Regions from separate parts of the Roseateles aquae genome, predicted to be linked through region 2. Evidence: predicted binding sites of a transcription regulator. Region 2 holds the regulator's gene; each other region holds the start of a gene.

Region 1 (7,418 bases), on a different contig from region 2:
GCCACGGCGCCGGCATCGGCATCGGCATCGGCATCGGCATCGGCATCGGCATCGGCATCGGCATCGGCATCGGCATCCGCATCCGCATCGGCGCCGAGCGCCGAGGCGCCGCCCAGCGCCCTGATCGAGTTGCAGCCCGGCGCGGCGGCCGGCCCTGCGGCCGTCTGAACCGCGGCGCAGCCGAAGCGGCTTGGCTCAGGCCGCACTGAGCAGCATGCCGCGCTGCTCGATGAAGCTGACCACCTGATCCAGCCCGGCCAGCGTCTTCAGATTCGTCATCACAAAGGGCTTGCTGCCGCGCATGCGCCGGGTGTCGCCCTCCATCACCGCCAGATCGGCGCCCACATGCGGCGCCAGATCGGTCTTGTTGATGACGAAGAGATCGCTCTTGGTGATGCCAGGGCCGCCCTTGCGCGGAATCTTCTCGCCGGCCGCCACGTCGATCACGTAGATCGTCAGGTCCGACAACTCCGGGCTGAAGGTGGCCGCCAGGTTGTCGCCGCCGGATTCGATGAAGATCACATCGGCATCGGGGAATTCGCCCAGCATGCGGTCGATGGCTTCCAGATTGATCGAGGCATCCTCGCGGATCGCCGTGTGCGGGCAGCCGCCCGTCTCCACCCCCATGATGCGTTCCGGCGGCAAGGCGCCGCTGATGGTCAGCAGGCGCTGGTCTTCCTTGGTGTAGATGTCGTTGGTGATGGCCACCAGGTCCCAGCGCTCACGCATGGCCTTGCACAACATCTCCAGCAGCGTCGTCTTGCCCGAGCCAACCGGCCCGCCGATGCCGACGCGCAGCGGTGGCAGCTTTTTGCTGCGACGAGGGATGTGGTGCAGTGGGCTGGACATGATGGATGGCTTTCAAAACAGGAACTACAAAAACAAAGGCTCTCTTGTCGTGACGTGGTGTACCCCAAAAACACCCCCGAATACACCACAGAGTCACAGAGACACGGAGGGAAGAGCGTCAACTCCTCGCTACCTCTGTGTTGTCCTCTGTGACTCAGTGACTCTGTGGTTTGTTCTGGATGACCAACACTTAAGGAGCAAAGCGCCAAAACAAAAGCTCAGGAGCGGAACAGGCGCGAATACTGCTGCTCGTGGCGGGCAGACAAGATGGCCAGCATCGGCGCGAAGGCCTGGCGCTCGTCGTCCAGCAGGCTCAGCGCATGAGTCACCGCCGCAGGAATTTCGGCCGCCAGCCGGGCCAGCACGCGCTGGCCGGCGCTCTGGCCCAGCGGCACCGCCTTGATGGCGGCCTGCACCATGTTCTCGGCCCAGCCAAAAGCGTAGGCCAGCAAGGCGTCTTCGCGGGCGGCAGCGCTGGCGGCCAGGCCGAGCGCCATCAGCAGCGGATAGCTGGGTGTGGGCCAGCTGCGCGCCAGCGCCAGTTGCCGGGCCGATGGCGTGTCGTGCTTGCCGAGCCAGTCCAGCAGCGAGCGGCCCATCTGCTCGCATTGCAGGCGCAGCTCGGCCGTCTCGCGGGTCTGCAGCACCCAGTCGTTCAAGGCCTGCAGGCGGGCTGCGGCATTGGCGTCGTCAGCATCGTCGGCATTGCTGGCCAAGGCGCGCCAGGCCGGCAAGGCCTGCGCGGCCACCGCCAGATCACCGCGCGCCTGGCTCAGCAGCAACTGCTGCGAGAGCCAATCGGCGGCGCTGTCGGCATCGTGCACCAGGCCGTGATCGACTGCGGCTTCCAGCCCCTCCGAGTAGGAAAAGCCGCCAATCGGCAGGGCCGGCGAGGCCAGCCAGATCAGCTGCAGCAGCGCGGCCCGGCTCATTCAGTCGTGCTTGTGTCCGCCATGGCCGTGGTGGCCATGATCGTGCCCGTGATCGTGCGAACAATCAGGGCCGTGAACATGGGCGGCCGGTGCCGCGGCGACGACGGCAATACCCAGCGGCTTGCCGGCGGGCTTGGCCGGTGCATGGACGTGGTCAGGCGCGTGGTCATGCGCGTGCTCATGTGCATGGCCGTGTGCATGGCCGTGTGCATGATCGTGCGCAGGCCCATGATCATGCACGCAGCCCGGCCCGTGGACATGAGGCGTGGCGGCAGGCGTCGCCGCATAGGCGCCACCCTCGGGGTCGAAGCCTTCGCTGACCTCGGCCACATCCAGATGCATGGCGCGCAACATCTCGGCCAGCACATGGTCGGGTTCGATCTTCAGATGATCGGGCTGCAAGGCCACCGGCACATGGCGGTTGCCCAGGTGGTAGGCGGCGCGCATCAAATCAAAGGGCGAGCCATGGCTGGCGCAGGCCGTGATGCGCAGCAGCGGCTGCGGCGCGGCGATCACGCGCAGCAGTGAGCCGTCTTCGGCCACCAGCACATCGCCGCCACGCACCAGCGTGCCGGGTGCGAGGAAGACGCCGAGTTCACGGCCGCTGGAATCCTGGGCCTGGAATCGGCTTTTCTGCCGGGTGTCCCAGTCCAGCTCGATGCTGGCGGCACGCTTGAGCAGCACGGGGGCCAGTCCTTGCCCCTGGGGAATCAGTTTGGAAACGGTGAGCATCGGTTCAGAACAGGAAATAGCGCTGGGCCATGGGCAGCACCGTGGCCGGCTCGCAGTGCAGCAGCAGGCCATCGGCACGCACCGCGTAGGTCTGCGCGTCGACCTCCATCCGCGGTGCGTAGTCATTGTGGACCATATGCCGCTTGCCGATGCCACGGATGCCGCGCACCGCCGCCAGCGTCTTCTGGAGCCCGTAGGCCTCGCCCACGCCGGCCGCCAGCGCCGCCTGCGAGACGAAGCTCAGGCTGCCGCGCGCCAGCGACCCACCAAAGCTGCCGAACATCGGCCGGTAGTGCACCGGCTGCGGCGTCGGGATCGAGGCATTGGGGTCGCCCATGGCGGCCAGCGCGATGCAGCCGCCCTTGATCACGATGCTGGGTTTGACGCCGAAGAAGGCCGGCTTCCACAGCACCAGATCCGCCCATTTGCCGAGCTCGATGCTGCCGACCTCATGGCTGATGCCGTGGGCGATCGCCGGATTGATGGCCAGCTTGGCCACATAGCGCTTGACGCGGGCGTTGTCGTTCTCGGCGCCGTCGCCAGGCAAGGCACCGCGCTGCAGCTTCATCTTGTGCGCCGTCTGCCAGCAGCGGATGATGACCTCGCCCACCCGGCCCATGGCCTGCGAGTCGGAGCTGAACATGCTGATGGCGCCGAGGTCGTGCAGGATGTCCTCGGCGGCAATCGTCTCGCGGCGGATGCGGCTTTCGGCGAAGGCCAGGTCCTCGGCAATGGCGGGATCGAGATGGTGGCAGACCATCAGCATGTCCACATGCTCGTCCAGCGTGTTGATCGTGTAGGGCCGGGTTGGATTGGTTGACGACGGCAGCACATTCGCCTCGCCAACCACCTTCAGGATGTCCGGCGCGTGGCCGCCGCCGGCGCCCTCGGTGTGGAAGGTGTGTATGGTGCGGCCCTTGAAGGCGGCCACCGTGTCTTCGACAAAGCCGCTCTCGTTCAACGTGTCGGTATGGATGGCCACCTGGGTATCGGTGGCCTCGGCCACGTTCAGGCAGTTGTCGATCGCCGCCGGCGTCGTGCCCCAGTCTTCGTGCAGCTTCAGGCCAATCGCGCCGGCCTGGATCTGCTCATGCAGCGCGCCGGGCAGGCTGGCATTGCCCTTGCCGAGAAAGCCCAAATTCATCGGGAAGGCCTCGGCCGCCTGCAGCATCCGTTCGATGTGCCAGGGCCCCGGCGTGCAGGTGGTGGCGAAGGTGCCGGTGGCCGGGCCGGTGCCGCCGCCCAGCATCGTCGTCACGCCGCTGGCCAGCGCTTCCTCGATCTGCTGCGGGCAGATAAAGTGGATGTGGGTATCGACCGCGCCGGCGGTGACGATCATGCCTTCGCAGGCAATCACCTCGGTGCCCGGGCCGATGATGATGTCCACGCCCGGCTGGGTATCGGGATTGCCGGCCTTGCCGATGGCCACGATGCGGCTGGCCTTCAGGCCGATATCGGCCTTGACGATGCCCCAGTGATCGAGGATCAGGGCATTGGTCAGCACGGTGTCGACGGCACCCTCAGCCCGACTGCGCTGCGACTGCGCCATGCCGTCGCGTATGGTCTTGCCACCGCCGAACTTGACCTCTTCGCCATAGCCGCCGGCCCGCAGGGTCAGGTCTTGCTCGACCTCGATCACCAGCGCGGTGTCGGCCAGGCGCAGCCGGTCGCCCACGGTGGGGCCGTACATCTCGGCATAGGCGCGGCGTCCGATGCTGGCACTCATAGCTTCCCCTGGATCAGGCCGCGAAAGCCGTAGACGATGCGTTCGCCGGCCAGCTCGACCAGCTCGACCGTGCGCTGCTGCCCCGGCTCGAAGCGCACCGCCAGGCCGGAGGCGATGTTCAGGCGCATGCCGCGCGCTGCACCGCGATCGAAGGACAAGGCGGCATTGGTCTCGGCGAAGTGGTAGTGCGAGCCGACCTGTATCGGCCGATCGCCGATGTTCTGCACCACCAGGCGCAGCGTGCGCCGCCCGGGGTTCAGCGCCAGCTCGCCCGCGGGCGTGAACAGCTCGCCGGGAATCATGCGCCCACCGCCTGCAGCAGGAGCGCACAGCCCAGCAGCGCAATGCCGCCGCCCAGCACCGGTGCGCCCACGGCCGCCAGCTTCAAGTGCCGGCGCAGCAGCAGGCCGAGCAGGAGCCCGGCCACATGCAGCAAGGCGGTGGCCAGCAAGAGGCCCAAGAGGGCCAGATCGCCATCCAGCTCGGCGCCATGGGCCAGGCCGTGGAAAAACGCAAAGCCGCCGACCAGCGCGGCGGCCAGCAGCGGCGCCAGGCGCAGGCGCAGCGCCGCCAGCAGGCCCAGACAGAGCACCGAGGCGGCGATCATCGGCTCCTGCAGCGGCGAGTCCAGGCCGGCACGGGCGGCCACCGCGCCAATCAGCATCAAGAGCACAAAGGCCAGCGGAGCCTGCCAGGCGCGGCGCAGCGCCAGCCCGCTCCACAGGCCAACGGCCAGCATGGCGGCGAGATGGTCCAGCCCGCTGAGCGGATGAACAAAGCCGCTCAGGAAATCATGGCCATGGGCCAGCTCGCCGGTATGCGAGGCGGCCACCAGCGGCAGCAGGCCGGCCAGAACGGTGATCAGCGGACGTTTCATCAGACTAGCCTCGACATTGAAAAGGAGCTTGAAATTCGAAGTGCATGAGCCCATCCCGGACCCAGCAGAGCCCCAGGATCCGGCTTTGCCGGGCCTCGGGGCTCGCCCCCTTCGAGGGGGCGCGCGCAGCGCGTAGGGGGTGGGCCATCACACAATCGGTTGGTGGACGGTGACGAGCTTGGTGCCGTCGGGAAAGGTGGCCTCGACCTGGATGTCGGGGATCATCTCGGCCACGCCCTCCATCACATCGGCGCGGCTGAGCAGGCTGCGGCCTTCGCTCATCAGCTGGGCCACGGTCTTGCCATCGCGGGCGCCCTCCATCACGGCGGCGCTGATGAAGGCCACCGCTTCCGGGTAGTTGAGCTTGAGCCCGCGCGCCCGGCGGCGCTCGGCCAGCAGGGCGGCGGTGAAGATCAGCAGCTTGTCGCGCTCACGCGGCGTCAGTTCCATCGCAGATGAATCCTCTCTGTCGAGTGACAAAGCAAGCGCCGTGCCGCCTCGGCCGCTGCCGTGCAGAAATACGGCGGGCACGGAAGCTGCACGCTGCATCGCCTTGATGGACGCCGCCCCAGAACTCAACAGCACCCGGCCGTTACCGGCCGAGGCGCCGCAGCGCGTCATCAAGGTGCGCCGCGACTACAACGCCTGGGTGGCCCGCGAAACGCTGGAGGACTATGCGCTGCGCTACACGCCGCAGCGCTTCAGGCGCTGGTCGCCGCTGCGCGTGGCCCATACCGCTTTTGGTGCGGCCTCCTTCCTGATCCTGGAGGCCGTCGGGGCGACGCTGCTGCTGCAGTACGGCTGGGCCAATGCCTGCTGGGCCATTGTGGCCACCGGGGCCATCATCTTTCTCGCCGGCCTGCCCATCAGCATCTATGCGGCGCGCTATGGCGTCGACATGGACCTGCTGACCCGCGGCGCCGGCTTTGGCTACATCGGCTCGACGCTGAGCTCGCTGGTCTACGCCAGCTTCACCTTCATCTTCTTTGCGCTCGAAGCCGCGGTGATGGCCTATGCGCTGGACCTGGCGCTGGACATTCCGCCGCGCTGGGGCTATCTGCTCTGTGCGCTGGTGGTGATTCCGCTGGTGACCCATGGCGTGTCGGCCATCAGCCGGCTGCAGCTGTTGACCCAGCCGCTCTGGCTGGCGATGTTGATCGCCCCCTTTGCCGCCGTGCTCTGGCAGGACCCGGCCGCCTTTGCGGGCGCCATGCACCAGGCCGGCGCCCAATCGCACAGCGCCGGCTTCGAGCTGCGCTACTTTGGTGCGGCGCTCACCGTGGGCATTGCCCTGATCACCCAGATGGGCGAGCAGGCCGACTATCTGCGCTTCATGCCGGCCCTGCCCGCCGACGCGCCGCCGGCGCAACGGCGCCGCTGGTGGGCGGCCGTGCTGGTGGGCGGGCCGGGCTGGGTGATCCTGGGCGTGCTGAAGATGCTGGGCGGCGCACTGCTGGCCTGGCTGGCGCTGTCGCACAGCGTGCCGGCCGAACGCGCCGTCGATCCCAACCAGATGTACCTGGCCGCCTATGAGACGCTGTTTCCGCGCTACGGCTGGGCGGTGGCGGCCACGGCGCTGTTCGTCGTCATCTCGCAGCTGAAGATCAACGTCACCAATGCCTATGCCGGCTCGCTGGCCTGGAGCAACTTCTTCTCGCGGCTGACGCACAGCCACCCCGGCCGCGTCGTCTGGGTGGTATTCAACACGCTGATCGCCTTCCTGCTGATGGAGATGGATGTTTTCGAGGCGCTGGCCGCCGTGCTGGGCCTGTACGGCAATATCGCCATCGCCTGGATCATGGCGGTGGTGGCCGATCTGCTGATCAACAAGCCGCTGGGCCTTTCGCCCGCCGGCATCGAGTTCAAGCGCGCCCATCTCTACGACATCAACCCGGTCGGCGTCGGCGCCATGGCCCTGGCCTCCGGCCTGGCCATCGCCGCCCACCTGGGCCTGCTGGGCGAAGCGCTGCAACCGTTCTCGGCGCTGATCGCCATGGGCGTGGCGCTGCTGGCCGCGCCGCTGATCGCCTGGCTGACGAAAGGCCGCTACTACCTCGCCCGCAGCCCTGAACCTGAGCCGGACGATGCCGGCCGGCCCCTGCGGCCGCAGCGCTGCGTGATCTGCGAACGCGACTACGAGGCGCCGGACATGGCCTACTGCCCGGCCTACCGCGGCGCCATCTGCTCCTTGTGCTGCACGCTGGACGCGCGCTGCGGCGATCTGTGCAAGCCGCAGGCGCGGCTGTCCGCGCAATGGGCGGCGCTCTTGCATGCGCTGCTGCCACGCAAGACCTGGCCCTAT
Region 2 (7,418 bases):
GGACGGCGCGTTGTGGTTCCGCTCGACCGACTACGGCGACGACCAGGACCGCGTGATGCGCAAGCGCGAGGGCGGCTTCACCTATTTCGTGCCGGACGTGGCCTACCACGTCAACAAGTTCGGGCGCGGCTACACCCAGTGCATCAACATCCAGGGCACCGATCACCACGGCACCATCGCCCGTGTGCGCGGCGGCCTGCAAGCGCAGGGCCTGGGCATCCCGCAGGGCTTCCCGGACTACATCCTGCACAAGATGGTCACGGTGATGAAGAACGGCGAGGAGGTCAAGATCTCCAAGCGCGCCGGCTCCTATGTGACGCTGCGCGACCTGATCGACTGGACCAGCCGCGACGCCGTGCGCTTCTTCCTGATCAGCCGCAAGGCCGATACCGAGTTCACCTTCGATGTCGATCTGGCACTGAAGCAGAACGACGAAAACCCGGTGTTCTATGTCCAGTACGCCCATGCGCGGATCTGCTCGGTGCTGCGCCAGTGGGCGCAGGATGGCGGCGATGAGGCGACGCTGGCCGCCGCCGATCTGACGCTGCTGACTGCCCCAGCCGAGGCCGCGTTGATGCTGAAGCTGGCCGACTACCCACGCATGCTCGGCAGCGCCGCGCAAGACCTGGCCCCGCACGATATCGCTTTCTATCTGCGCGATCTGTCGGGCGCCTTCCACAGCTACTACGCTGCCGAGCGCTTCCTGACCGACGATCCGGCCCTGACCCGCGCCCGCATGGCGCTGCTGGCCTCGACCCGCCAGGTGCTGCGCAATGCGTTGGCGCTGCTGGGTGTCAGCGCGCCGGATGTGATGGCGCGCGAACAGGCGGCTTGAGCGTCGCCTCGCGACACTAGAATCCGGCGCATTCAAGGCGGTGCCGATGTCGGCGCCGACCTTGCCTCATTTGTGGAGATGGCATGGCTCAGGGTGGCGACAAGCAACGTGGTGGTTTTGTCTTGGGGCTGATCGTCGGCCTGCTGCTGGGCCTGGCCATTGCGCTGGGCGTGGCGCTGTACATCACCAAGGTGCCGATTCCCTTCATCAACAAGGTGCCGCAGCGCACCGCCGAGCAGGACGCCGAAGAGGCCGCCCGCAACAAGAACTGGGATCCCAATGCCCCGCTGGCCGGCAAGGCCGCGGTGAAGGCCGCCAGCGGCGTGGTCAGCCCGGCGCCGGGCGGCGAGGCGGCTGCGCCGAGTGCGCCGGCCAAGCCGGAAACCAAGGCGGACGTCAAAGCAGAGGTCAAGGCGGAAGCCAAGCCCGAGGCCAAGGCCGAGGTCAAACCAGAAGCCAAAGCTGAGGTGAAGGCCGACGCCAAGCCTGCTGCCAAGGCCGCCAGCGCGCCGCCGGCCGATCCCAATCTCTACTTCATCCAGGCCGGTGCCTACACCAAGCCGGAAGACGCCGAGCAGCAGCGTGCCAAGCTGGCCATCCAGGGCTTTGCCGCCAAGGTGTTCGAGAAGGAACAGAGCGGCCGCACCGTCTACCGCGTGCGGCTGGGTCCCATCGATGCCCGCGACGAGGCCGAGGCGCTGCAGCACAAGCTGGAAGCCGCTGGCATTGAAGCGAATCTGGTGCCCATGAAGCGTTGAGCCGCGCCGGGCGCGCCCGGCCAAGATCGCTTAGCATCCCTGCCGGGCGGCCATCGTTGGCCCAGCCAGGAAAACGAGTCAGTCAAGGAATGAGCATGAAGCGTCGTGAGTTCTCGGCCCAGCTGGGCCTGTCCACCCTGGGTCTGCTGGCGGCGTCCGGTGGCGCGCAGGCGCAAGGAGGCTTTGTTGAAGGCCAGCATTACCAGCGCCTGGGCCAGCCGCTGCCGAGCACGCCGGGCAAGATCGAGGTCGTCGAGTTCTTCTGGTACGGCTGCCCGCACTGCTTTGCCTTTGAGCCGGAGATCTCGGCTTGGGCCAAACAGCTGCCGGCCGACGTCAGCTTCCGCCAGGTGCATGTCAGCTTCCGCGCCAATGTGGCCTTCCACCAGAAGGTGTTTTTTGCGCTGGAAGCGATGGGCAAGGAAGCGCAGGTTCACACCGCCATCTTTGACGCCATCCATCGCTACGGCCAGAGCCTGGACGATGTGAAGACCGTGGCCGGCTTTGTCGCCAAGCTCGGCGTGGACCCGGCCAAGTTCGAAGAAAGCTTCAACTCCTTTACTGTGAACACGAAGTGCATGCAGGCCAAGAAGCTGTCGGAAGACTACCGGATCGACGGTGTGCCGGCACTGGGCGTGGCGGGCCGTTTCTTGACCTCGCCGGCGATGTCCTCGGCCGGCCTGCGCATCAGCGAAGTTGAATCCGGCAAGCGCGCGCTGCAGGTGGTCGACACGCTGATTCAGCGCATTCGCAAGGGCGGCTGATCGCCGGGCAGGGCGCCAGCCGGATCGGGGAAAGGCGCCCTTCTTCACATGGCAATGGAAGATGGTGGCGTGGCCCCCTGTTCGGCGGGTCTCGCCGGCACTTTGGCATGGCAGAATGGCCTGCAAGAACTGTGCCGTATGAAATCCAACCAGACCCTTCTCCCCACGCTAGCGCTGCTGGCCTGCCTGTTGCTGGCCATGCCGGCGCATGCCGAGCGCGCTGATGCGCAGAAGCCGCTCAACATCAGCTCCGACAAGGGCGGGCGGGTCGATGTGGTCAAGCAGCGTACCGAGTTCAACGGCAACGTCATCCTCAGCAAGGGCACCATGCTGCTGAAGGCCGAACGGCTGGATGTCCGCGAGGCCAGTGACGGCTTCTTCCAGGCCTACGCCAGCGGCGAGGCGGGCAAGCCGGTCAGCTTCCGTCAGGCCCGAGATGTTCCAGGTGAGGCCATCGAGGGCCATGCCGAACAGCTCGAGTACGACACCCGCTCCGACACCATCCGCTTTGTTGGCAATGCGGTCGTGCGCCGCACGCGCAGCGGAGCGGTGGCCGATGAAGTCACCGGCGCCGTCATCCTCTACGACAACCGCACCGAGGTGTTCAGCGTCGAGGGCGGCCAGACCTCGCCGCACCCGAACGGCCGGGTGCGCGTGGTGCTGATGCCGCGTGGCGCCTCGGCGCCCGAGGCCGCGGCCAGCGCACCGCCGCTGACGCTGCAGCCCAGCACCGTGCTGCAGCCGCGCAAGCCCTCATGAACAGCCAGGTGCCAGCGCTGGAGGCGGGCGCGCGCAGCCGCCTGGAGGCCGAGGGCCTGCAGAAGCACTACGGCATGCGCCGCGTCGTCAAGGACGTGCACCTGGATGTGCACAGCGGCGAGGTGGTCGGCCTCTTGGGCCCGAATGGCGCCGGCAAGACGACCAGCTTCTACATGATCGTCGGGCTGGTGCGTGCCGATGCCGGCGAGATCCGCATCGATGGTCAGCCGGTGCAGCGCCTGCCTATTCACCAGCGTGCGCGGCTCGGCCTGAGCTATCTGCCGCAGGAAGCGTCGATCTTTCGCAAGCTCAATGTCGAGGAAAACATCCGCGCCGTGCTGGAGCTGCAGCTCGATGAGCAGGGCCGGGCCTGGCCCAATGCCCGTGTCGATGAGGCGCTGGAACAGCTGCTGCAGGACCTCAGCATCGAGAAGCTGCGCGACAGCCCGGCGCCGGCCTTGTCAGGCGGTGAACGTCGGCGTGTCGAGATCGCCCGTGCACTGGCCACGCAGCCGCGCTTCATCCTGCTGGACGAGCCCTTTGCCGGTGTCGACCCGATCGCGGTGCTGGAGATCCAGCGCATCATCGGTTTCCTGAAGGCGCGCGGCATCGGCGTGCTGATCACCGATCACAACGTCCGCGAGACGCTGGGCATTTGCGACCGCGCCTACATCATCAGCGAGGGCACGGTGTTGGCCGAAGGCCGGCCGGCCGAGATCGTCGACAACCCCGATGTGCGCAAGGTCTACCTGGGCGAACACTTCCGCATGTAGGCGGCTCGGACGATGAAGCCCTCACTGCAGGTACGCCTTTCCCAGCATCTGTCGCTGACGCCGCAGCTGCAACAGTCGATCCGCCTGCTGCAGCTCTCCACGCTGGAGCTGCATCAGGAAGTCGAGCAGATGCTGGCGCAGAACCCGCTGCTGGAGACCGACGAGGAATTCGCCGAGGCGCCGCAGCTGGAGCCGGCCGAGCGCTTGTCGGCCAGTCAGCGCGACGAGGCGGCCAGCAGCGCCGAGGCGGCCGGCGATGGCGAGGCGGTGGCCGAGATCCGTGCCGATGACTTCGGCACGACCGAGCGCGAAGACTGGGAAAACGGCACCGAGGGCGACGACTTCGACGGCATCCGCGAACTGCCCAGCAACAGCGGCGGTACTGCGCCCGATGACGACAGCGATTACAGCGACCGTGAATCGGCCGAGATCAGCCTGCAGGAGCATCTGAACGCGCAGATGGCCGGCATGGGCTTGAGCGACGAGGACCGTGCGGCGCTGCATGTGCTGATCGAATCGTTGAACGAGGATGGCTATCTCGAAGACAGCCTGGAAGAGATTGCGGCGGCGCTGTCGGCTGGCGCCGAGGCTGAGCAGGCCGAGGAGCTGCTCAGCCTGCTGCGCTGCGCACTGAAGTGGCTGCAGAGCATGGAGCCCGCTGGTGTGGGCGCCCGCGATCTTTCGGAATGCCTGGTCTTGCAGCTGCGGGCGCTGCCGCGCAGCCAGGCCCAGGTGGTCGCCATCCTGATCTGCAAGCAGCATCTGGAGCTGCTGGCCAAGCGTGACAGCCGCAAGCTGATGGCCCTGACCGGCGCCGACGAGGCGCTGCTGCGCGAGGCGCAGGCGCTGATCGGGCGGCTGGAGCCCAAGCCGGGCCGCCGCTTCGCGCGCAATGTGGCGCAGGCGGTGGTGCCCGATGTGATCGTGCAGAAGGCCGGCCGCGGCTTTCGGGTGATGATCAATCCGGATGTGGCGCCCAAGCTGCGCATCAACGAGCTCTATGCCCAGGCGCTGCGCGCCACCCGCGGTGGTGTCAGCAATTCGCCGCTGGGCACGCAGTTGCAGGAGGCGCGCTGGTTCATCAAGAATATCCAGCAGCGCTTTGACACCATATTGCGCGTCTCCGAGGCCATCGTCGATCGTCAGCGCGGTTTCTTTACCCATGGCGAGCTGGCGATGAAACCGCTGGTGCTGCGCGAGATTGCCGATGAGCTCGGCTTGCATGAATCGACGATTTCGCGGGTGACCACGGCCAAGTACATGGCCACGCCCTGGGGTACGTTCGAGCTGAAGTATTTCTTTGGCTCGGGCCTGAATACCGAGTCGGGCGGCAATGCATCCAGCACGGCGGTGCGGGCCTTGATCAAGCAGTTCGTCGCGGCCGAGGACGCCAAGAAGCCGCTGTCGGACAGCCAGCTCTCGAGCATGCTGGAAGAGCAGGGCATCCAGGTGGCGCGGCGCACGGTGGCCAAGTACCGCGAGGCGCTGAAGATCGCGCCGGCCAATCTGCGCAAGACGATCTGAAGGGAGCCTTCTGATGGACCAGCTGCGGGCCATGCGCACCTTTGCGCGAGTGATTGACGAGGGCAGTTTTGCTGGCGCCGCCCGCGCGCTGGATCTGGCGCCAGCGGTTGTGACCCGTTTGGTCGCGGAGCTGGAAGAGCATCTGGGAGCGCGGCTGCTCAATCGCACGACACGCAAGCTGGCCCTGACCGATGTCGGCGAAGCCTACCTGGAGCGGGCGCGGCGCATCATTGCCGATGTCGAGGAGGCCGAGGCCTTGGCGTCGGCGTCAACCAATGACCCGCGCGGCCATCTGCGCGTGCTGGTGCCACCCGCCATTGCCGTGCATCAGCTCTCCAAGCACCTGCCGCGCTTTCGCCAGCAGTACCCGCACATCACCCTCGAGCTGCATGCGCCGGGTCCGGTGGCGACGATGGACGAGGCCTTCGACATCACCATCCTCAGTTCTCGCCACCCGCTCGAAGGCGACTTCGTGGCCCGGCGTCTGGCGCGTACCGAGGTCATCATGTGCGCCTCGCCAGACTACCTGGATCGATGCGGGCGCCCGGCGCACCCACGAGACCTCAGGGGGCATGACTCGATCCGGCCCTCGATCCCCGAGTTGCAGCGCGGCATCGTCTTTGTTCGTGGCGGACTGGGCGAAGGCACGGTTCACGAGACCTTCAGCGGTGTGCCCGATCGGGCGGTGTTGAGCACCTCATCGATCGACACCAATTACGCGGCGACCTTGCATGGCCTGGGCATCGCCGGCCTGCCGACCTTTGTGATCGGCGACGCGCTGCTGGAAGGGGCGCTGGAGCGCGTGCTACCGGAGTGGCGCCTGTTCAGCTTCACGATCTGGGCCACGATGCCGACCCGCAAGTTCATGCCGGCGCGAACGCGCGCCTTCCTGGAGTTTTTGCTGCAGGTCTTTGGCGGCGAAGACCACGACCCCTGGCTCTTGGCGGCTGGTTGTGTGACGCGCTGAATGCGCGCTCGCGCTTCAGCGCAGATTGAAGCCGGTCTGCACCAGCGAGCCGCGCAGCTTCTCCAGCAGCCGGGTCAGTGGCGAGAGTTCGATATAGCGGGTGCTGACCTTGATTGCGTAGGCGAAGAAGCGCGGCAGGTCCTCCGCATAGCGGGGCTTGCCATCGCGGTGCTTGAGCCGGCAGTAGATGCCCAGCACCTTCAGATGGCGCTGCAGGCCGGTCCATTCGAGCTGGCGCCAGAACTCACCGAAATCGTCGCCCACCGGCAGGCCCAGCTTGCGCGCCTGCTCCCAGTAGCGAATCGCCCAGTCCAGCTCGCGTTCCTCATCCCAGGAGATGAAGGCATCGCGCAGCAGCGAGACCAGGTCGTAGCTGATCGGGCCGCAGACGGCATCCTGGAAGTCGAGGATGCCGGGACCATCGGCGCAGACCATCAGATTGCGCGGCATGAAGTCGCGGTGCATGGCCAGCTGAGGCTGACTCAGCATGTTTGTCACCAGCAGATCGCAGGTGCGCTGCCACCACTGCAGCTCGACACCGTCCCAGCGCTGGCCGTGCTCGCGCTCGACACACCAGTCGATGAAGATCTGCAGCTCACGGCGCACAAAGGCCTCGTCGTAGACCGGCAACTGGGACGCATCGGCGCGCGACTGCCACTGCAGCAGCGCCGCGATGGCGGCGCGCATCAGCCGGTCGGCCTCGACCGGGCTGGCCTGCTGCAAGGCCTGCAGATAGGTCTGCCGGCCAAGGTCCTCAATCAGGGCAAAACCCTGTTCGGCGTCGGCGGCCAGCACGGCTGGCGCATGCAAATCGCAGGCCTGCAGCTGCGCGGCGACGGCAAGAAAGGGCTTGAGCTGATTGGGCTGCGCCGGGTCGTCCATGATGATGCGACTGCCCTGCTCGGACTGGCAGCGCAGATAGCGGCGCGAGCTGGCGTCGTTATTGGCCAGCTCAAGGCTGCTGGCGTCAAGTCCGTGCAGATTGACCAGGCTGCTGAACCAAGTCTGGAAGCGGGCGGCGCGAGCCGGGTCGGCCCA
Region 3 (7,418 bases), on a different contig from region 2:
CGAAGAGCTGGCGCAGTTGTTGATACGCCACCCTTCGCTGTCCGAGGCGGCGCTGTCGCTGATAGATGCGGCAAATGACATGGGCGGCAAGGATAATATTGCGGTCGTGCTGATTCGTGTGGAAAACCGCACAAAATCGGCCGGTCGGGCGTGGTGGCCTTTTGGGCGCAAGTGAACGGCGAGATCGACGCCGTCCCCGCAGCATCGGGGGCCCGGCTCTTCAACGCATAGAACAGACAACAGACTGAGGTCAAGAGCATGGGCAAGCTGGTGGTTTCGCTCGACGGTGTGGTGATCAAGGAGGTCCAGATCACCAAGGACAAGACCACGCTCGGGCGCCGGCCTTACAACGACATCGTGATCGACAACCTGGCGGTCAGCGGCGAACACGCCGTGCTGCAGATGGTGGGCTCCGATGTCTTCATCGAGGATCTGAACTCGACCAACGGCACCTATATCAACGGCAAGGCCATCAAGAAGCAGCTGCTGACGAACAACGACATCATCGAAATCGGCAAGTACAAGATCAAGTTCCTGCTTGAAGACAACGTCGATTACGAAAAGACGATGATCCTGAAGCCCGGTGCCACGGCGCCCACCGGTTTCGGCCTGCCGTCTTCCTTTGGCACGCTGCCGCCGGCGGCCAGCGCTGGCGCGCCGGCCTCGATCAAGGTGCTCAACGGCGCCGCGGCCGGCCGCGAGGTCAGCCTGACCAAGGTCGTCACCACGGTGGGCAAGCCCGGCGTACAGGTGGCGTCGATCACCAAGCGCCCCAGCGGCTATGTGTTTGCGCATGTGGAAGGCCTTGCGCGCCCGACCGTCAACGGCGTGCCGCTGACCGGCGAGTCGATTGCGCTGAAGAACGGCGATGTCATCGAATTGGCCGGCACGCAGATGCAGTTCCAGCAAAGCTGAGACGCGCCCGTGGGGGGCGTGACGCAAATCACGTCGCCGGGGTTTGACGCGCCAGCGCTCCGTCATTCGATGGATAAACGCGACTTCGGCGCTTCCCGGCGGGCAGGTGGGCGCGTAAATTCCGGTCCGTTGACTGCCTTGCGGGCAGTGCGCTCCGAGGCTTTGCGGGCTGATCCCCGATTCACCAATGATTATTCGCGTCCTGGGTTGTTCCGGCGCCATCGCGGCCGGCTACAAGACCACCGCCTTCCTGCTCGACGACGATGTGCTGATTGACGCAGGCACCGGCGTGGGCGACCTGAGTCTGGGTGAGCTGGCGCGCATCGATCACATCCTGATCAGCCACTCGCATCTGGACCATGTGCTGTCCATCGCGCTGCTGGCCGACGCCGTGATGCGCCAGCGCGCCCAGCAAGGCCGCCCGGCGATCCAGGTTCATGCGTTGCCGCAGACCATTGAAGCGCTGCAGCGCCATATCTTCAACGGTGTGATCTGGCCCGATTTCACGCGCCTGCCCACGCCCGAGCAGCCTGCCCTGGTGCTGCGCCCGTTCGCCGTCGGCGAGCGACTGGATCTCGGCGGCCGGCAGATCGAGGTCCTGAGCGCCGCCCATACCGTGCCGGCGGTCGGCTTTGCCGTCGATGGCGGCGAGGCGGGCCATTGGGTCTTCACCGGCGACACCGGCCCTAACCCGGCGCTATGGCAGCGCCTGGCCGAAATCAAGGTCGCACAGCTGGTCATCGAAACCGCCTTTGGCAACGATGAATGCGCGCTGGCGGCCTTGTCCCAACACCTTTGCCCCAAATCGCTGGGCGAAGAGCTTGCGCATCTGCGTGAGCCTGCGGAGGTCTTCATCACCCACATCAAGCCGGGTGAGGTGGCCGCCGTGATGGCGGCGGTCAGCGCCATCGATACGCCGCATCGCATTCAGGCGCTGAGCGTCGGGCAGCAGATGCGACTTTGATTCGCATGTGCAACAGCGATGCCTGCGGCTTGCCGCAAATTGTCAGTTGAGGCATGCGCCGACCAAGCCTGACCAAGCATCTGACAAAAAACGTCACTCTCGCGGCCAATTCGACCGTTCAAGCGCGCCAAAAGTCACAGATCATCGCGATTTTCAGTTGGCACGACCCCTGCATTCAAGGGGGTGACCTCTACCCTTCAACTGCTTACGGAGATGTACTCATGAAGCGCGTTCAACAAGGTTTTACTCTCATCGAACTGATGATCGTCGTGGCGATCATTGGCATCTTGGCGGCGGTGGCAATTCCGCAATATCGCGACTACATCTCCAAGGCTAAAGCAGGCAATGCGTTGACAGCCGTGGACTCGCTCAAGACGGCCGTGGCGCTTTGCGTGCAGGAAACCGGCACGAAGACAGGCTGCAGTGCTGGTACGAATGGCATTCCTGCAAATACAGACTTTGCTGCAACGAAGGAGGCGGCATCTGTCACCGTTTCGAATGGTGATATCGAAGTGACTTTGCAATCTAGCGGCTTGGGAAGCGACATGGATGGAAAGAAGATCAAGTGGGAAGCCAATGTTGGCGGTACAGCCATCACTTGGAAGATTACGACAACAGTTACTGGCGCTGCGGCAGCTGCCATTACCAAGCAGAGCGTGACCTAAGCAGTCAAGAGTTGATTGAAAAGGGGCCTTTGATGGCCCCTTTTTATTGCCAGTCCCAACAGTTTTGCTGGCGCGGATCAGGCGCGATAGCACAGGTTTGGGATCTCGTTGATGCGCTAGGGAAGCTCTGCGGAAGCTAAAGATGAGCTTCACGCATCTGGGGTCATTTCGCCATTTCTGATCGCGGATGAAATGACTGGCGCTCGATGGCCCTGCAGCGTCTCCGTAGTTCGTTTTGAAGCAGTCTTGATCTTGCTGAACCTTGTTTCTTTTCAGCGCCATTCAGCGTCCCGCCAGGATGTGAATGTGGGTGAAATTCGCGGACAGGGCATGCTGCTTTGTTTTGCAATTGCCCTTTGCCTGGCCGCCCATCCGCATCTGGGGCTGCGGCACGACGGAGTCCTCTACCTTGGGCAATTGCTGTCGCATGTGCATCCCATGGCGTTGGGCACCGACTTTTTCTTTGCCCACGGATCACAGGATCAATACTCGCTGTTTTCAGCACTATTGGTTCGGGCGGTCAACACCTTCGGGCTGCCTGCTCTAGGTTTTTCGATCTCTCTGTTTTCGCAGGTTGCGCTGCTGCTGGGGGCCGGGCGTCTCATCACGCGATACCTGAGCGTGCTGCCACTTTGGCTACCGCTCAGTGCGCTGGCGCTCGGCTCTCGCTTCTACGGAGGACATTGGGTTCTGTCCTTTGGCGAGGATTTCGTCACAGCACGCAGCGTCGCCGAGCCACTTGCGTTGTGGTCGCTGGTTTTTGTGTTGGAGCGTCGCTACCTGCTGGCAGGGCTGATGCTGGCCGGTGCCCTGCTCCTGCATCCTCTGCAGGCGCTTCCGGCCACCGTCGTTGTGGGCGGATGCGTGATGCAGCAGCATCGGCGCCTGCGCTGGTTGCCATTGTTGGCACTTGTCCCGCTTGCCTTGGCCTGGTCTGGGCTGAAGCCGTTCTCTCGCCTGTTTGACAGCTACGACGAACTGTGGTGGGGCCTTGTATATGAACGCAACGGCCTTGTCCTTCCGCATCTGTGGAATCCGGTTGAATGGTGCCAGGTGGCGCTCGATCTTTGGCTTGTTGGCGCTATGGCCAAACGCCTTCCCAAGCCCATGGCAGAGCTCTGTCGTGGGGTATTCGCAAGCGCCCTTCTATTGCTGCTCATCAGCACAATTGCAGTGGGGCTGTTCCACAACGTACTTTTGACACAGCTACAGCTGTGGCGAGTGCTCTGGTTGCTGCGCCTTGTTGCCATGATTTTGGCGCCAGGCGCGATCTGGCATTTTTGGCGGAGCGGTGGACCGCATAACAAGCTGTTTGCAATCGCTTGGTTGGCGGCAATGTTGGCGACCGGGGCCAGTTGGCAAGCAGCTTGGGCGCCTGTGCTTTGGGCTGCCCTTTGCCTGGCCCTAGCGCGTACGAGACGGCCTCTCAGTACTCCCGTCTGGGCGTTTGCATGGCTTTTTTCGGGAGGGTTGCTGCTGCTGGTTACTGCAGACAGTGCGTTTCGAGAATTGCTACAGATTGCTCCAGAAACGGTTGGGGGGGAGCGACTATGGCTTGAAGCTAGGGCGGTAGTCGCTCAGCCATTGGTTGGCACTGCAGTCATGTTCGCGGTCTATTACTTAAATTTAGGGGCGAGTGGTTCGAAGAGATGGATAGGATGGGCGCTGTCATTGAGCTTACTGACACCAGCCGCATATTTCTGGGATCAGCGGACGGCCTGGACAAGAATCCTGGAGCATGGTGTAACTGATAAGCATCCGTTTGAGCAGCATATTGGCCAGGAAGCTCAGGTCTACTGGCACGGGCAGGCCGCTGGGGCATGGGCACTGTTGCACCGAGCGAGCTACTTTTCAATCCATCAAGGCGCGGGCCTGCTTTTCAACCGAGGTACGGCGCTTGACTACGGTGAGCGCCATCAAGTCTTTAACGAAAGTTTGCGGAGTGCGGATCGGTGCCTGGAACTTGCTGATCTCGTCAAAGACTCGGAAATGGCAGCGCAATGTTTCCACTTAGCGGACGCCGAGTTGCTTAGTTTCTGCGAAAGAGGTCGGAATCTTGATTTCATCATTGCCGACTCGATCAGTGCGTTCAGGCCTGTCATGCGTTGGATATGGCAAAGGCCAAGTGGGCCGCCAAAGGAATTCTATTTATATGATTGCAAGAGCCTTGACAAGATTTCAGGAACGATTGGCGAGTCGCGCTGAATTCTTGCTCTACTTTGCGTCGAGCGCAGCGGCGCTGGGCGTGGATACCGTCGTATATGCTCTTGCGATTCACCACGGACTGCCATTGAGTGCAGCGGCACTAATTGGCTACTCTTGTGGGATGCTATTGATTTACTGGCTTAGCATTGCGGTGGTGTTCTCATCGCGGAGGCTGAAGGACAGGAATATTGAATTTGGAGTCTTTGCGGCTGTTGGAGGGCTGGGCCTTGCGCTGACCGAGATTCTATTGTGGATGCTGACGACAATGCTTGCCATTGATCCGCTGGCTGCGAAATTGCTTACCGCTGCGATGGTATTTGTTTTTAACTATGTTGCTCGCAAATTCTTGCTATTCACGCGTCGCAATGATATTCACTGATTTATCAAATGAAAACTGATGTATTGATTGCTGGCGCAGGCCCGGCCGGTTTGACCGCTGGCCTCGAGCTCTTAAGAGCGGGTAAACAAAATGTGACGATTGTTGAAGCCAGTCGTGAAATTGGCGGTTTGTCCAGGACGGTCAACTTCAAAGGCAATCGCATTGACATTGGAGGGCATAGATTTTTCTCAAAGTCCGACTGGGTGATGGATTGGTGGCGCGATTTGCTGCCCATTGCGATGCCAGAAGCGCTCGCCGGAGACGAGAAGCGATTCCGCCTAGGCTATCAGGGGGCAGCCGGTTTGTTGGGACATGAGGCCATTACGGCAACAGAAGCTGAGAACAACGTGATGTTGGTGCGTAGTCGACTGTCACGCATCTACTTTGGCGGAAACTTTTTTGACTACCCTTTGCGCCCCGGTCTGGATATGGTCGCAAAAATGGGTGTAGGCCGCTGTGTTGGGTTTGCTGGTAGCTATGCCTGGTCGGCACTTAAACCAATCGCGCCAGAAAACTCGCTTGAAGATTTTTTTATCAATCGCTTTGGCCGCCAGTTGTACCTGCAGTTTTTCAAGGAATATACGGAGAAAGTCTGGGGTGTTTCATGTCGAGAAATCAGTGCAGCGTGGGGGGCGCAGCGCGTCAAGAGCCTGTCGATTGGCAAAGCCTTGATGCATGCTGCGCGCAAGGCTGTCACTGGGCAGGCAAAGGCGGAACAAACATCTTTGATAGAAAGTTTTCTGTATCCAAAGTACGGCCCAGGGCAGATGTGGGAAGTTGCGGCGGCGGAGTTTGAACGTCTTGGCGGCAGACTGATGCTTGGTTGCCGCGTCGATGAATTGCATTGCTCTGAAGGACGGGTTGACTCGGTGAGAGTGTGTCGCGACAGCAGTGAGATGCTTGAAGTCGATGTTGATCAGTTCATTTCCACGATGCCGGTCCGGGATTTGATTTGCGCACTGCGGCCCGTGGCTGAGTCGAACGTGTTGAAGATTGCTAAGGGCCTGCAATACAGGGACTTCATTACGGTTGGCCTGCTCTACAAGAATCTCAGGCGAGGGTCTGCTATGTACGATCGAAGCGGTCAACTTGTTCGCGACAACTGGATATATATTCAGGAGCCTGGGGTAAAGGTGGGGCGTCTGCAGGTCTTCAATAACTGGAGTCCGTACATGGTCGCGGACCAAGACTCGGTATGGCTGGGTTTGGAATTTTTCGCGCGTGATGATGATGAATTGTGGCTCATGAGTGACGCCGATATCATGTCGTTGGCTATTCAGGAAATGCAGCAATTGGGATTGGCTGATGCAGGAGCTGTTCTGGACGCCACAGTAATTCGCATGCCGAAGGCATACCCAGGATATTTTGGCGAATCTTATGAGAAATTTGATCTTATCAGGGCATACTTGGATCAAATTCCCAACCTTTTCTTGATTGGGCGTAACGGTATGCACCGTTATAATAATCAGGATCATTCGATGCTTTCGGCCAAATTGGCTGCGCAAGCAATATTGAGGGGTGCAGGTGACAAAAGTTCAATTTGGGCTGTCAATATTGATGATGAGTATCATGAAGAATCGAAGTAATAGTTTCGGTGTGAGCCGTGACGCGCATTGATGAACGAAATTGTAGGCCAGCGACAAACGCGCCGCCCTAGACTTCTGGCGATCGAGTGGTTGGCGCTTTTCTCAGCCTATGTGCTGATTGCCGGTAGTGTATTTGGTTTGAGGATATACATGCCGGATCGAGGGGCGGCATTATTTTCGTTCGAGCACTACCTGCTGCCATTGGCGGCTGTTATTGTTGTTGGTGTCTTCTGGGGGCGTGGGAGCGTTGATCTTAAAGCGGTCCAACTGCGGTGTCGTTTGTTGGCAAGCTTGGCATTTATTGTATTCTCTCATTTCAATATAAAGTTGTGGGCGCACTTGATCAATGAAACCAAGTGGGATGCGCAATTCAAAGCGATTGACCTGGATCTGCCGCTGCTGCAGCAAGCCTGTCTCTTCATTTCGGCCGCATTGAAATCTACGTTGTTTGGCTGGGACAGTGCATATCATGACGTTTTTGTAGGCATGTTCGTGCTTGCAATCATTGTCGCTGCATTCGATGGTGCCGCGGCATTGGAGCGACTTGTCACACTAATTGGTGCTGTGCTTGTATTTGGTGGTCTGTCGTATCTGCTCGCGCCAGCGTTTGGACCATTCATCTTCGACATAAATCGCAGCCCTGTGCAACAGTTGATGTTGTCTTTTCAGTTGAGCTTCATTGACTCAGGCGGGGCGAACTATTC
Region 4 (7,418 bases), on a different contig from region 2:
CAGCGTCTGGACCTCGGGGCGTTGGGGGGCAGGTCTTGCCCCCGTTGCCGCAATCAGCCAGTAGGCATCGTCCAGCGGCAGGCCTTGTTCCAGCGGCTCCAGTGCCTGCAGCCGGCCATCGGCCAGCAGCGGCGCCACTAGCGCCAGGCGGCCCAGCGCCAGGCCTTGGCCCTGCACGCAGGCCTGCACGACCTGGTCGTACTGGTTGAAACGCAGCATCGAGCGGCTGCGTCGCGCATCCAGCCCGCGCTGCTGCAGCGCATGGGCCCAGTGCAGCCAGGGGCGCTGCGGCGCATCGAACTCCAGCAGCACGGCGCCGTCCAGCAGTTCGCTCAAGCCTCGGCCCTGGGCCAGGCTGCCGGCCGCGACCGGGAGCAAGGTCTCGCTGAACAGGCGCACGCTGCCCGGCGGCACCGCGCTGTCGGCACAGTAGCGCAGCGCCAGGTCGATGCCGTCGGCGCGCAGGTCCAGCACCTTGTCGCTGGCGGCGACGCGCACATCGATGTCCGGATGGGCCTGCTGAAAGCGGGCCAGGCGCGGCAGCAGCCACAACGCGGCCATGCCGATGCTGGCCGTGATGGTCACCGGCCGGCGTTGCGCTGGTTCCAGCAGCTCGCCCAGGGCCGACTGGATCTGCTCGAAGGCCGGGTCGAGCTGCTGGAACAGCCGTGCGCCGGCGGCCGTGAAGCGGATGCTGCGATGGCCGCGCGCGAACAAGGCCGTGCCGAGGCGCTGCTCCAGCGCCGCGATCTGCCGGCTGACCGCCGATTGGGTCAGGCACAGCTGCTCGGCGGCCTGCGTGATGCTCTGCAGCCGGCCCACCGCGACAAAGCCCCTCAAGGCATCCAGCTGCTGCAGCCTCACCAACTCGATTGACATTCCTATTCCTCATATGAATAAGGCGAAGAGATTGCTTGAGCCATGCGTTCACGTCAAGTGAGACTGCGCCCATCGTGAACTCGCTGGGAGGAGGCCGCCATGGACGCCTTGAGACGCTGGGCGCTGCCGCTGCTGTGCGGTGGTGTGTTGATGGGATTGGCGCTGGGCGTGCGCCATGTGCAGGGCCTGTTCCTGCTGCCGATCGCCTTTGATCGCGGCTGGGGGCGCGAGAGCGTGGCGCTGGCGCTGGCGGCGCAAAACCTGATCTGGGGCCTGGCCCAGCCCTTCGCCGGCATGGTGGCCGACCGCTGGGGCTCGCGCCGGGTGCTGTTCGGCGGCGCGCTGCTGTATGCGCTGGGCCTGGCGACGATGGCCGGCGCACAAAGCCTCTGGCAGCTCTACCTGGGTGCCGGCTTGCTGATCGGTGTGGGCCTGGCGGGCACGGCCTTTGGCGTCGTCTACGGTGCCTTGAGCCGCCAGGTCTCGGCCTCGGCGCGCGCCACGGTGCTGGGCCTGACCGGTGCGGTCGGCGGCCTGGGGCAGTTTCTGGCCGTGCCCTTGACCCAGGGCTTGCTGCAAAGCCTGGGCTGGGCGCAGGCGCTGCTGTGCCTGGCGGCGCTGTTTCTGCTGGTGCTGCCGCTGGCCTGGCCGCTGAATGACAGGCAGGACAACACACAGCCTGCCGACGCGGCAGGCGCTGCCGGGGGCTCGATGGGTGCTGCGATCCGGGCGGCGCTGGCTGAGCGCAGCTTCTGGTTGCTGAATCTGGGCTTCCTCGCCTGCGGCTTCCAACTGGCCTTCATCGCCACCCATCTGCCGGCCTATCTGCTCGAGCAGGGCCTGCCGGCCGGCGTGGCGGCGCGTGCGTTGGCCCTGATCGCACTAAGCAATATCGCCGGCACCTATGCCTGTGGCTGGCTGGGCGGGCGCTATGCGAAGAAGCGCTTGCTCAGTGCCATCTACCTGCTGCGCACGGCGGCGATGGCGCTGTTCCTGCTGGCGCCGCCATCGGGCTTGAGCGTGCAGCTGTTCTGCGCGGCCATGGGCCTGCTATGGCTGGGCACGCTGCCGCTGACCAACGGCCTGGTCGGCCAGCTCTTCGGCCTGCGCTATGTCTCGACGCTGTTTGGCTTCACCTTTGTGGGCCATCAACTCGGGGCCTTCCTGGGCGTCTGGCTGGGCGGTCGCTTGTTCGACGCCACACACAGCTACCAGCTGATGTGGTGGCTGGCGATGGCGCTGGGGATCGTGGCCGCGCTGCTGCACTGGCCTATCGATGAGCGCCCCAGCCCGGCGGCCCGCCTGGGGCTGGCGACATGAAGTGGCCGAACGCAGCGCTTTGGCTGGCCGGGCTGGCCCTCTTGCTGCTGCTCGAGGTGGGTTGGTCCGCCTATCAGCGGGATCCGGCGCTGCAGCTGTGGTTGCTGGGCACGGCCTGGTGTGGATGAACAGATGGCATGGCGCATGAAAAACGGCGCCCCGCGGGGCGCCGTTTCCAAGCAGCGTGAAGCCGATCAGGCCGACTTGCCCTGGCGACGGCGCCAGGCCAGCAGACCGACCAGGCCGCCGAAGGCCAGCACAGCGCTGGAGGGTTCCGGCACGGCGGCTGCCAGGCCCAGGTACTGGTACTGGCTGGACGAGGCGAAGCTGCCGGCGCCAATGATGTTCAGGCCCAGATAGTCCGAATGCGAGGCGTCGCTGGTGATGGTGCAGTTGGCCATGTGATAGCACTCGGCCGTGGTCCAGGCGCGGTAGCCCAGCGAGATGTCGACATTGGTCGGCAGCGTGAACACATAGGTGTCGGTGGCGGTGTAGTGACCGTCACCGAGGCCGAAGCGCACAACCTGGCGCGCGCCGGTTTGCCCGTTGCGCTGGTATTCGACCTGGCCGCTGACATCGGAGTTGGCGTTCTCGTTGATGTTCAGCGTCTGCTGGGTTTCGGGCGGGCAGTACATGCCGTCGCTGCCGTAGTCGATGCAGGTGGCATTGGGGTCGAAACTCGGGTTGGCGATCGTGTAGTTCAGGCTCAGGCTGCGGTTCGAGCCTGCGCGGACGAGGTGGTCGATCAGCTGATAGGCGCTGAACTGCTGCTGGTCCATGCCACTGAGAACGCTGTCGTGCGACAGCGTGAAGCTGACCTGAACGGTGTCGCCAGGACCGCTGAAGCGCAGCGTGTCGCTCAGATTGAAGCTGGCATAGCCATAGGCGGTGCTGGTCGGCAGCCCGCTGCCGACGCTGGCGGTGACGATGGACTTGAAGGCGCCGGTGTTCGGGTTCGCCCAAGCCTGCAGCGTTGCGCTGCCATCGCTGGTCGCGATGTGTTGCAGGCCGCTGTTCAGCGTCGGCGGCAGGGCGCTGCTGTCAAGGTAAGCGTATTGCTGGGTCAGGCCGTTCTCGACGCCGGCGCTGAAACTCAGCGTCGCGTCAGCCTGGGCCGTGAATGCAGCCAGGGCAAGAATCGAGGTCAGGGCGGCTTGTTTGCGCATGCGAATGTCTTTTCGTTCTGGGTGTGAGAAGCAGTCCGGGTTTATACGGGGGTTTGCTTCGCGCCAGCACCCCCTGGGCGGGGGTACGCAAGCGGCTTTGTGCGACGAATGGAACAGATCGCGGCGACTTTGCAGCAGTTTTTGTGTGATTGCGGTGAGATCGGTAAGGCTTGTATCGAAACGTAGATCGACTCAAGCCCGCTCAGGGCGTTTGTGCGTGGCGTTTGCAGCAGCGCTGGCCTTGAGCTCGCTGGATCGATCACCGAGCCAGTAGCGTGGGCCGGCACCGCGGCTGGCAGCCAGATCGCCGGGGTTGTACAGCGCGCATTTGCTCAGCGACAGGCAGCCGCAGCCGATGCAGGCACTGAGCTGCTCGCGCAGCTGCGTCAGCGCCTGGATCCGTTCATCCAGCAGCGGGCGCCAGCTGCGCGAAAGCCGCTCCCAGTCGGCCGGTGTGGGTGTGCGCTTGTCGGGCAGGCCGGCCAGGGCGGCGCGGATCTGCTCCAGGCTGAGGCCGACGATCTGCGCCGCGCGGATGAAGGCAACGCGGCGCAGATCGGCACGCGCAAACTGGCGCCGCCCGGCGGTACTGCGTGTGCTGTGCAGCAGGCCCTGTTCCTCATAGAAGCGCAGGGCACTGGCGGCGATGCCGGCACGGCGAGCGAACTCGCTGATCGGCAGCACGGCAGTGCCAGGCTTGGCGGCTTTGCCCGCGGATGTGGCGGCGGGTGGGGCGGCGGGTGTGGTGGCGGTTGGCCGCTCAGGCGATGAAGTGGGCATGTGTTGGCGGCGCTGCGGCGAAGACGATGGGGGAAGTGTGGACAGCGTCAAAAGGGCTTGACTTCAAGTTCACTTGAACTTGCAGTATGCGGCCCTCGACGCTTTTCCGAAAGGCCTAGACCATGACGACCATGACGACCTTGACCCACAGCCCCGTCAGCGATCACGACATTCATGGCAGCGCCGCCCGCGATGTTGCCGACGCTGCCAGCACTGCCGATCTGGAGCGCCTGCTCGGCGAGGCGCTGCGCTTTGCCCCTGCCTATGAAGAGGCCATGAGCAACCATTTGCCCATGGCCTTGCATGCGGCCTGGGAGCTGGGCGCATCACCTCAGCGTCTGCAGGCGCTGGTGGAACATGAAGCCGTCAAGCTCGACGCCGCACCGGCGGCCGCCACGGTGCTGCCCGCTGCGATGGCAGAGCCGCAGGGCTGGTTGGCCTGGCGCGGCCAGCAGGCCGCCTACCCGCTGCTCCTGGGCTATTTCCAGCGGGCCCTGGCTGGGGCTCCGGCCGATGAGGTGCTGCGTGCCCATCTGCCCGCCTTGCTGCCGGGCCTGCACAGCTTCGCCTTTCACGGCCTGATCCGCTGCGCCCATGCCGATGAAAGCCATCGGGCCGGCGCCAGCACGGCCGAACTGGCGGCCGCGCTGGCGACCTGGGCGGCCTGGTTCGAGCTGCTGCCGCCGGGCCAGGCGGTCGACGCTGCCGAGCGGCTGCCGCTGCCGGCCTGGGGCGAACAGCTACGCCTGCAAACTGCAGGCTGGCGCTGCGAGCTGGGCATGATCAGCTGGCGCATGCAGGCTGCCAGCCAGACAGCCTTGTACGCCGGCCTGGCCGAGCGGCTGGCACCGGCGCCCACGCTGGCCCAGCGCCGCGATGAGCTGATCAGCTTCGCGCTCGACGCCTATCTGCACAGCCGCAATTTCACGCTGCTGCACCTGATCACCGGCTTGCGGGCACTGCGCGTGCTGCAAGGCCTGCTGGGCGACGATCTCGATCAGCGCAGCGCTCAGGCGCTGCTGGCTCGCGCGGCAGTGTCCGGCTGGATGGCCGGACGGGTGCAGTGGCAGGCCGCGCCCACACTGCCGGATCCGGATCGCCTGGCCTGGCCGTCGCTCCACGCCGCCGCGCTCGCGCAGCACGATGAGCACGCCATCAAGCTGGTGCACGCCTGCTGGCAGGAGGATGGCCTGCGCCCCGATCCGCGCTGGCGCCAAGCGGCGGCGCTGGTGCTGGGCTGAACCGAGAGGCTCAGCCTGCGGCGCTCGAAAAGGGCAGCAAGGCCTTGGCGGCCTCGATGCGCAGCTGCATCGGCTGGCTGGCATCGTTCATCACCGCCAGCAAAAAGGCTCGCGGTTCGCTCCATGTACTCGCCGCAGCGGCGCTGCTCGTGGGCGCTGATGCCGGCGGCTCGCTTGCCGCCGCCGCGGGCGACGCCAGCAGGGCTTCGCGGGCCTGGCGCAAGGGCTCAGCGCCCAGCGGCTGCAGGCGCGCCAGCAGGTCGGCCTGGCCCTCATCGCCGGGTGGGACGTCCAGCCAGGGGCTGTCGGCAAACACCGGTGCCAGGTCTGGCGCCACAAAGGCGGCCCAGCATTCGCCGCCGGTCTTCAATTCAAACGGCGGCAGGCGCGGCGCTTGCGCCTTATCAGCGCTCGGCCACAGGCGCAGCCGGCCAGGTGCCAGCTCGGCGGGCAGGAAGCGCCGGCACAGCGCCTGAAGCAAGACCTGACCCTCGGCGGCCGCCACCGGTTCGGCCAACGAAAACCAGAGCTGGAAACCATCTTCGCCGTTGACGGCGATGGCCGGCGCCGGCAGGCCCAGCTCGGTTTGCACGCCACGCCAGACGGCGCCGAGCAGCTGCCAGTCCGCCGGGCGGGCCAGCTCCAGCAGCAGTGCGCGGCAGCGGCCGTCGGCGTCCAGCAGCGGCGGGGCGGCCAGCGGATCAGGGCTCGTTGCGGTGGCGTTGAAGAAAAGGCGTTGCCAGGCGCTGTGCAGTCGGTTCATTGCGGTGTCGTCAAGAGAGGGCGGGTGCAGAATCGCAAGCTTCCCGACCCGTGCAGCAGCAAGGATAGACCAGCATGCCCATCACGCGTCTGAGCCCGGAACAACTGCGCCTTCGTGTCGACCCGGCCCAGCTGCCGCCCGACACCGCGGCGCTGGTCGATGAGGCGCTGCCCTGGATAGGCCAGCAGCGGGCGGCGCAGGCGGCGCGTTTTGGCCTGCGCATTCTGCAGCCCGACTACCACCTCTTTGTGCTCGGCGAGGTCGGCAGTGGCCGCAGCACCCTGCTGCTGCAGATGATGGCCGAGGAGGCCGCGCGGCGGCCGGTGCCGCCCGATCTTTGCTATCTGCACAATGTCGAGGCACCGGAGCAGCCCTTGGCGCTGCGCCTGCCGGCCGGCGAGGGGCGGCTGCTGCGCACGCTGATGCAGGAGTTCGCTCAAGGGCTGCAACGCGAGATTCCCAAGCGCCTCGCCGCTCCCGATGTGAAGAGCGAGTGCGAGCGCCTGGCTAGCCGCGCCCGGGCCGAAGAAGACACAGGCTATGCCGCGCTCAGCGCCTTTGCCGAGGCGCGCCGATTCAGCCTGGTGCGTGACGAAGGCCGGCTGATCTTCACGCTGCGCGACGAGTCCGGCCAGCCCTTAACCGCCGACAAGGCCCTGGGCCTGGACCGCGAACAGCAAGGCCGGCTCGATGCCGCCGAGGACGAGCTGCGGCTGGAGATCGCCCGCTTCCTTGAACAATCCCGTGAACGCGAGCAGCGGCTGGGCGAGGCGCTGCTGGCGCTGCGCCGGCAGTTGCTGAAGCCGCTGTTGGAGCAACTGCTGCAGCCGGTGCGCCAGGCCATGCGCAAGCAGATCAAGGATGCCGTCAAGCTAGGGCGTTATTTTGAGCAGCTGCTGGTCCATCTGCTGGCCAATCTGGGCCTGTTCCAGTCCGGCGACGAGGACGAACAAACGCGGCGCGATGCGCTCGAGCGGCTGCTGGCGCGGCTGCGCGTCAATATCGTCGTCGACCACCACGACAGCCGTGCCGCGCCGGTGCTGCGCGACGACAACCCGCTGTTCCGCGAGCTGTTCGGCAGCATCGACTACCAAAGCGAAGACGATGTGTTGCTGACCGACTTCTCGCGCATCCGCGCCGGCAGCCTGCTGAAGGCCCATGGCGGTTTTCTGATGCTGCATCTGCGCGATCTGCTGGCCGATGAGCAGGTCTGGGAAAAGCTGCGCCGTTTCCTGCGCAGCGGTCGGCTGCAGATCGAGGAGCCGGGCA

The links. Region 2 encodes sigma-54, which starts transcription at its own class of promoters, with help from an activator protein. Its sites were predicted from a motif close to TGGCANGNAANCTGCTTT; they were not measured.
Region 1: a site for sigma-54 is predicted at 5,595-5,612, ahead of RQP53_RS19390 (urease subunit gamma). Genes of this name have one in related genera too.
Region 3: a site for sigma-54 is predicted at 2,038-2,055, ahead of RQP53_RS17125 (pilin). Genes of this name have one in related genera too.
Region 4: a site for sigma-54 is predicted at 3,497-3,514, ahead of RQP53_RS14140 (PEP-CTERM sorting domain-containing protein). Genes of this name have one in related genera too.

What each region holds. Positions count from the first base shown of each region.
Region 1 covers NZ_JAVXZY010000009.1:84,017-91,434, forward strand. The annotation lists gene RQP53_RS19355 (hypothetical protein) at 1-168, shown strand, start outside; gene ureG (urease accessory protein UreG) at 196-849, opposite strand; gene RQP53_RS19365 (urease accessory protein UreF) at 1,068-1,781, opposite strand; gene ureE (urease accessory protein UreE) at 1,782-2,513, opposite strand; gene ureC (urease subunit alpha) at 2,518-4,239, opposite strand; gene RQP53_RS19380 (urease subunit beta) at 4,236-4,541, opposite strand; gene RQP53_RS19385 (HupE/UreJ family protein) at 4,538-5,116, opposite strand; gene RQP53_RS19390 (urease subunit gamma) at 5,264-5,566, opposite strand; gene RQP53_RS19395 (hybrid sensor histidine kinase/response regulator) at 5,673-7,418, shown strand, end outside.
Region 2 covers NZ_JAVXZY010000003.1:65,055-72,472, forward strand. The annotation lists gene argS (arginine--tRNA ligase) at 1-835, shown strand, start outside; gene RQP53_RS09120 (SPOR domain-containing protein) at 919-1,593, shown strand; gene RQP53_RS09125 (thiol:disulfide interchange protein DsbA/DsbL) at 1,689-2,357, shown strand; gene lptA (lipopolysaccharide transport periplasmic protein LptA) at 2,496-3,116, shown strand; gene lptB (LPS export ABC transporter ATP-binding protein) at 3,113-3,889, shown strand; gene RQP53_RS09140 (RNA polymerase factor sigma-54) at 3,902-5,413, shown strand; gene RQP53_RS09145 (LysR family transcriptional regulator) at 5,427-6,380, shown strand; gene RQP53_RS09150 (aminoglycoside phosphotransferase family protein) at 6,396-7,418, opposite strand, start outside.
Region 3 covers NZ_JAVXZY010000007.1:166,438-173,855, reverse strand. The annotation lists gene RQP53_RS17140 (Stp1/IreP family PP2C-type Ser/Thr phosphatase) at 1-175, shown strand, start outside; gene RQP53_RS17135 (FHA domain-containing protein) at 259-915, shown strand; gene RQP53_RS17130 (3',5'-cyclic-nucleotide phosphodiesterase) at 1,103-1,879, shown strand; gene RQP53_RS17125 (pilin) at 2,101-2,544, shown strand; gene RQP53_RS17120 (hypothetical protein) at 2,797-4,749, shown strand; gene RQP53_RS17115 (GtrA family protein) at 4,697-5,128, shown strand; gene RQP53_RS17110 (NAD(P)/FAD-dependent oxidoreductase) at 5,137-6,714, shown strand; gene RQP53_RS17105 (phosphatase PAP2 family protein) at 6,745-7,418, shown strand, end outside.
Region 4 covers NZ_JAVXZY010000005.1:259,462-266,879, forward strand. The annotation lists gene RQP53_RS14125 (LysR substrate-binding domain-containing protein) at 1-879, opposite strand, end outside; gene RQP53_RS14130 (MFS transporter) at 979-2,199, shown strand; gene RQP53_RS14135 (hypothetical protein) at 2,196-2,327, shown strand; gene RQP53_RS14140 (PEP-CTERM sorting domain-containing protein) at 2,394-3,365, opposite strand; gene soxR (redox-sensitive transcriptional activator SoxR) at 3,558-4,049, opposite strand; gene RQP53_RS14150 (questin oxidase family protein) at 4,268-5,386, shown strand; gene RQP53_RS14155 (hypothetical protein) at 5,397-6,149, opposite strand; gene RQP53_RS14160 (Lon protease family protein) at 6,224-7,418, shown strand, end outside.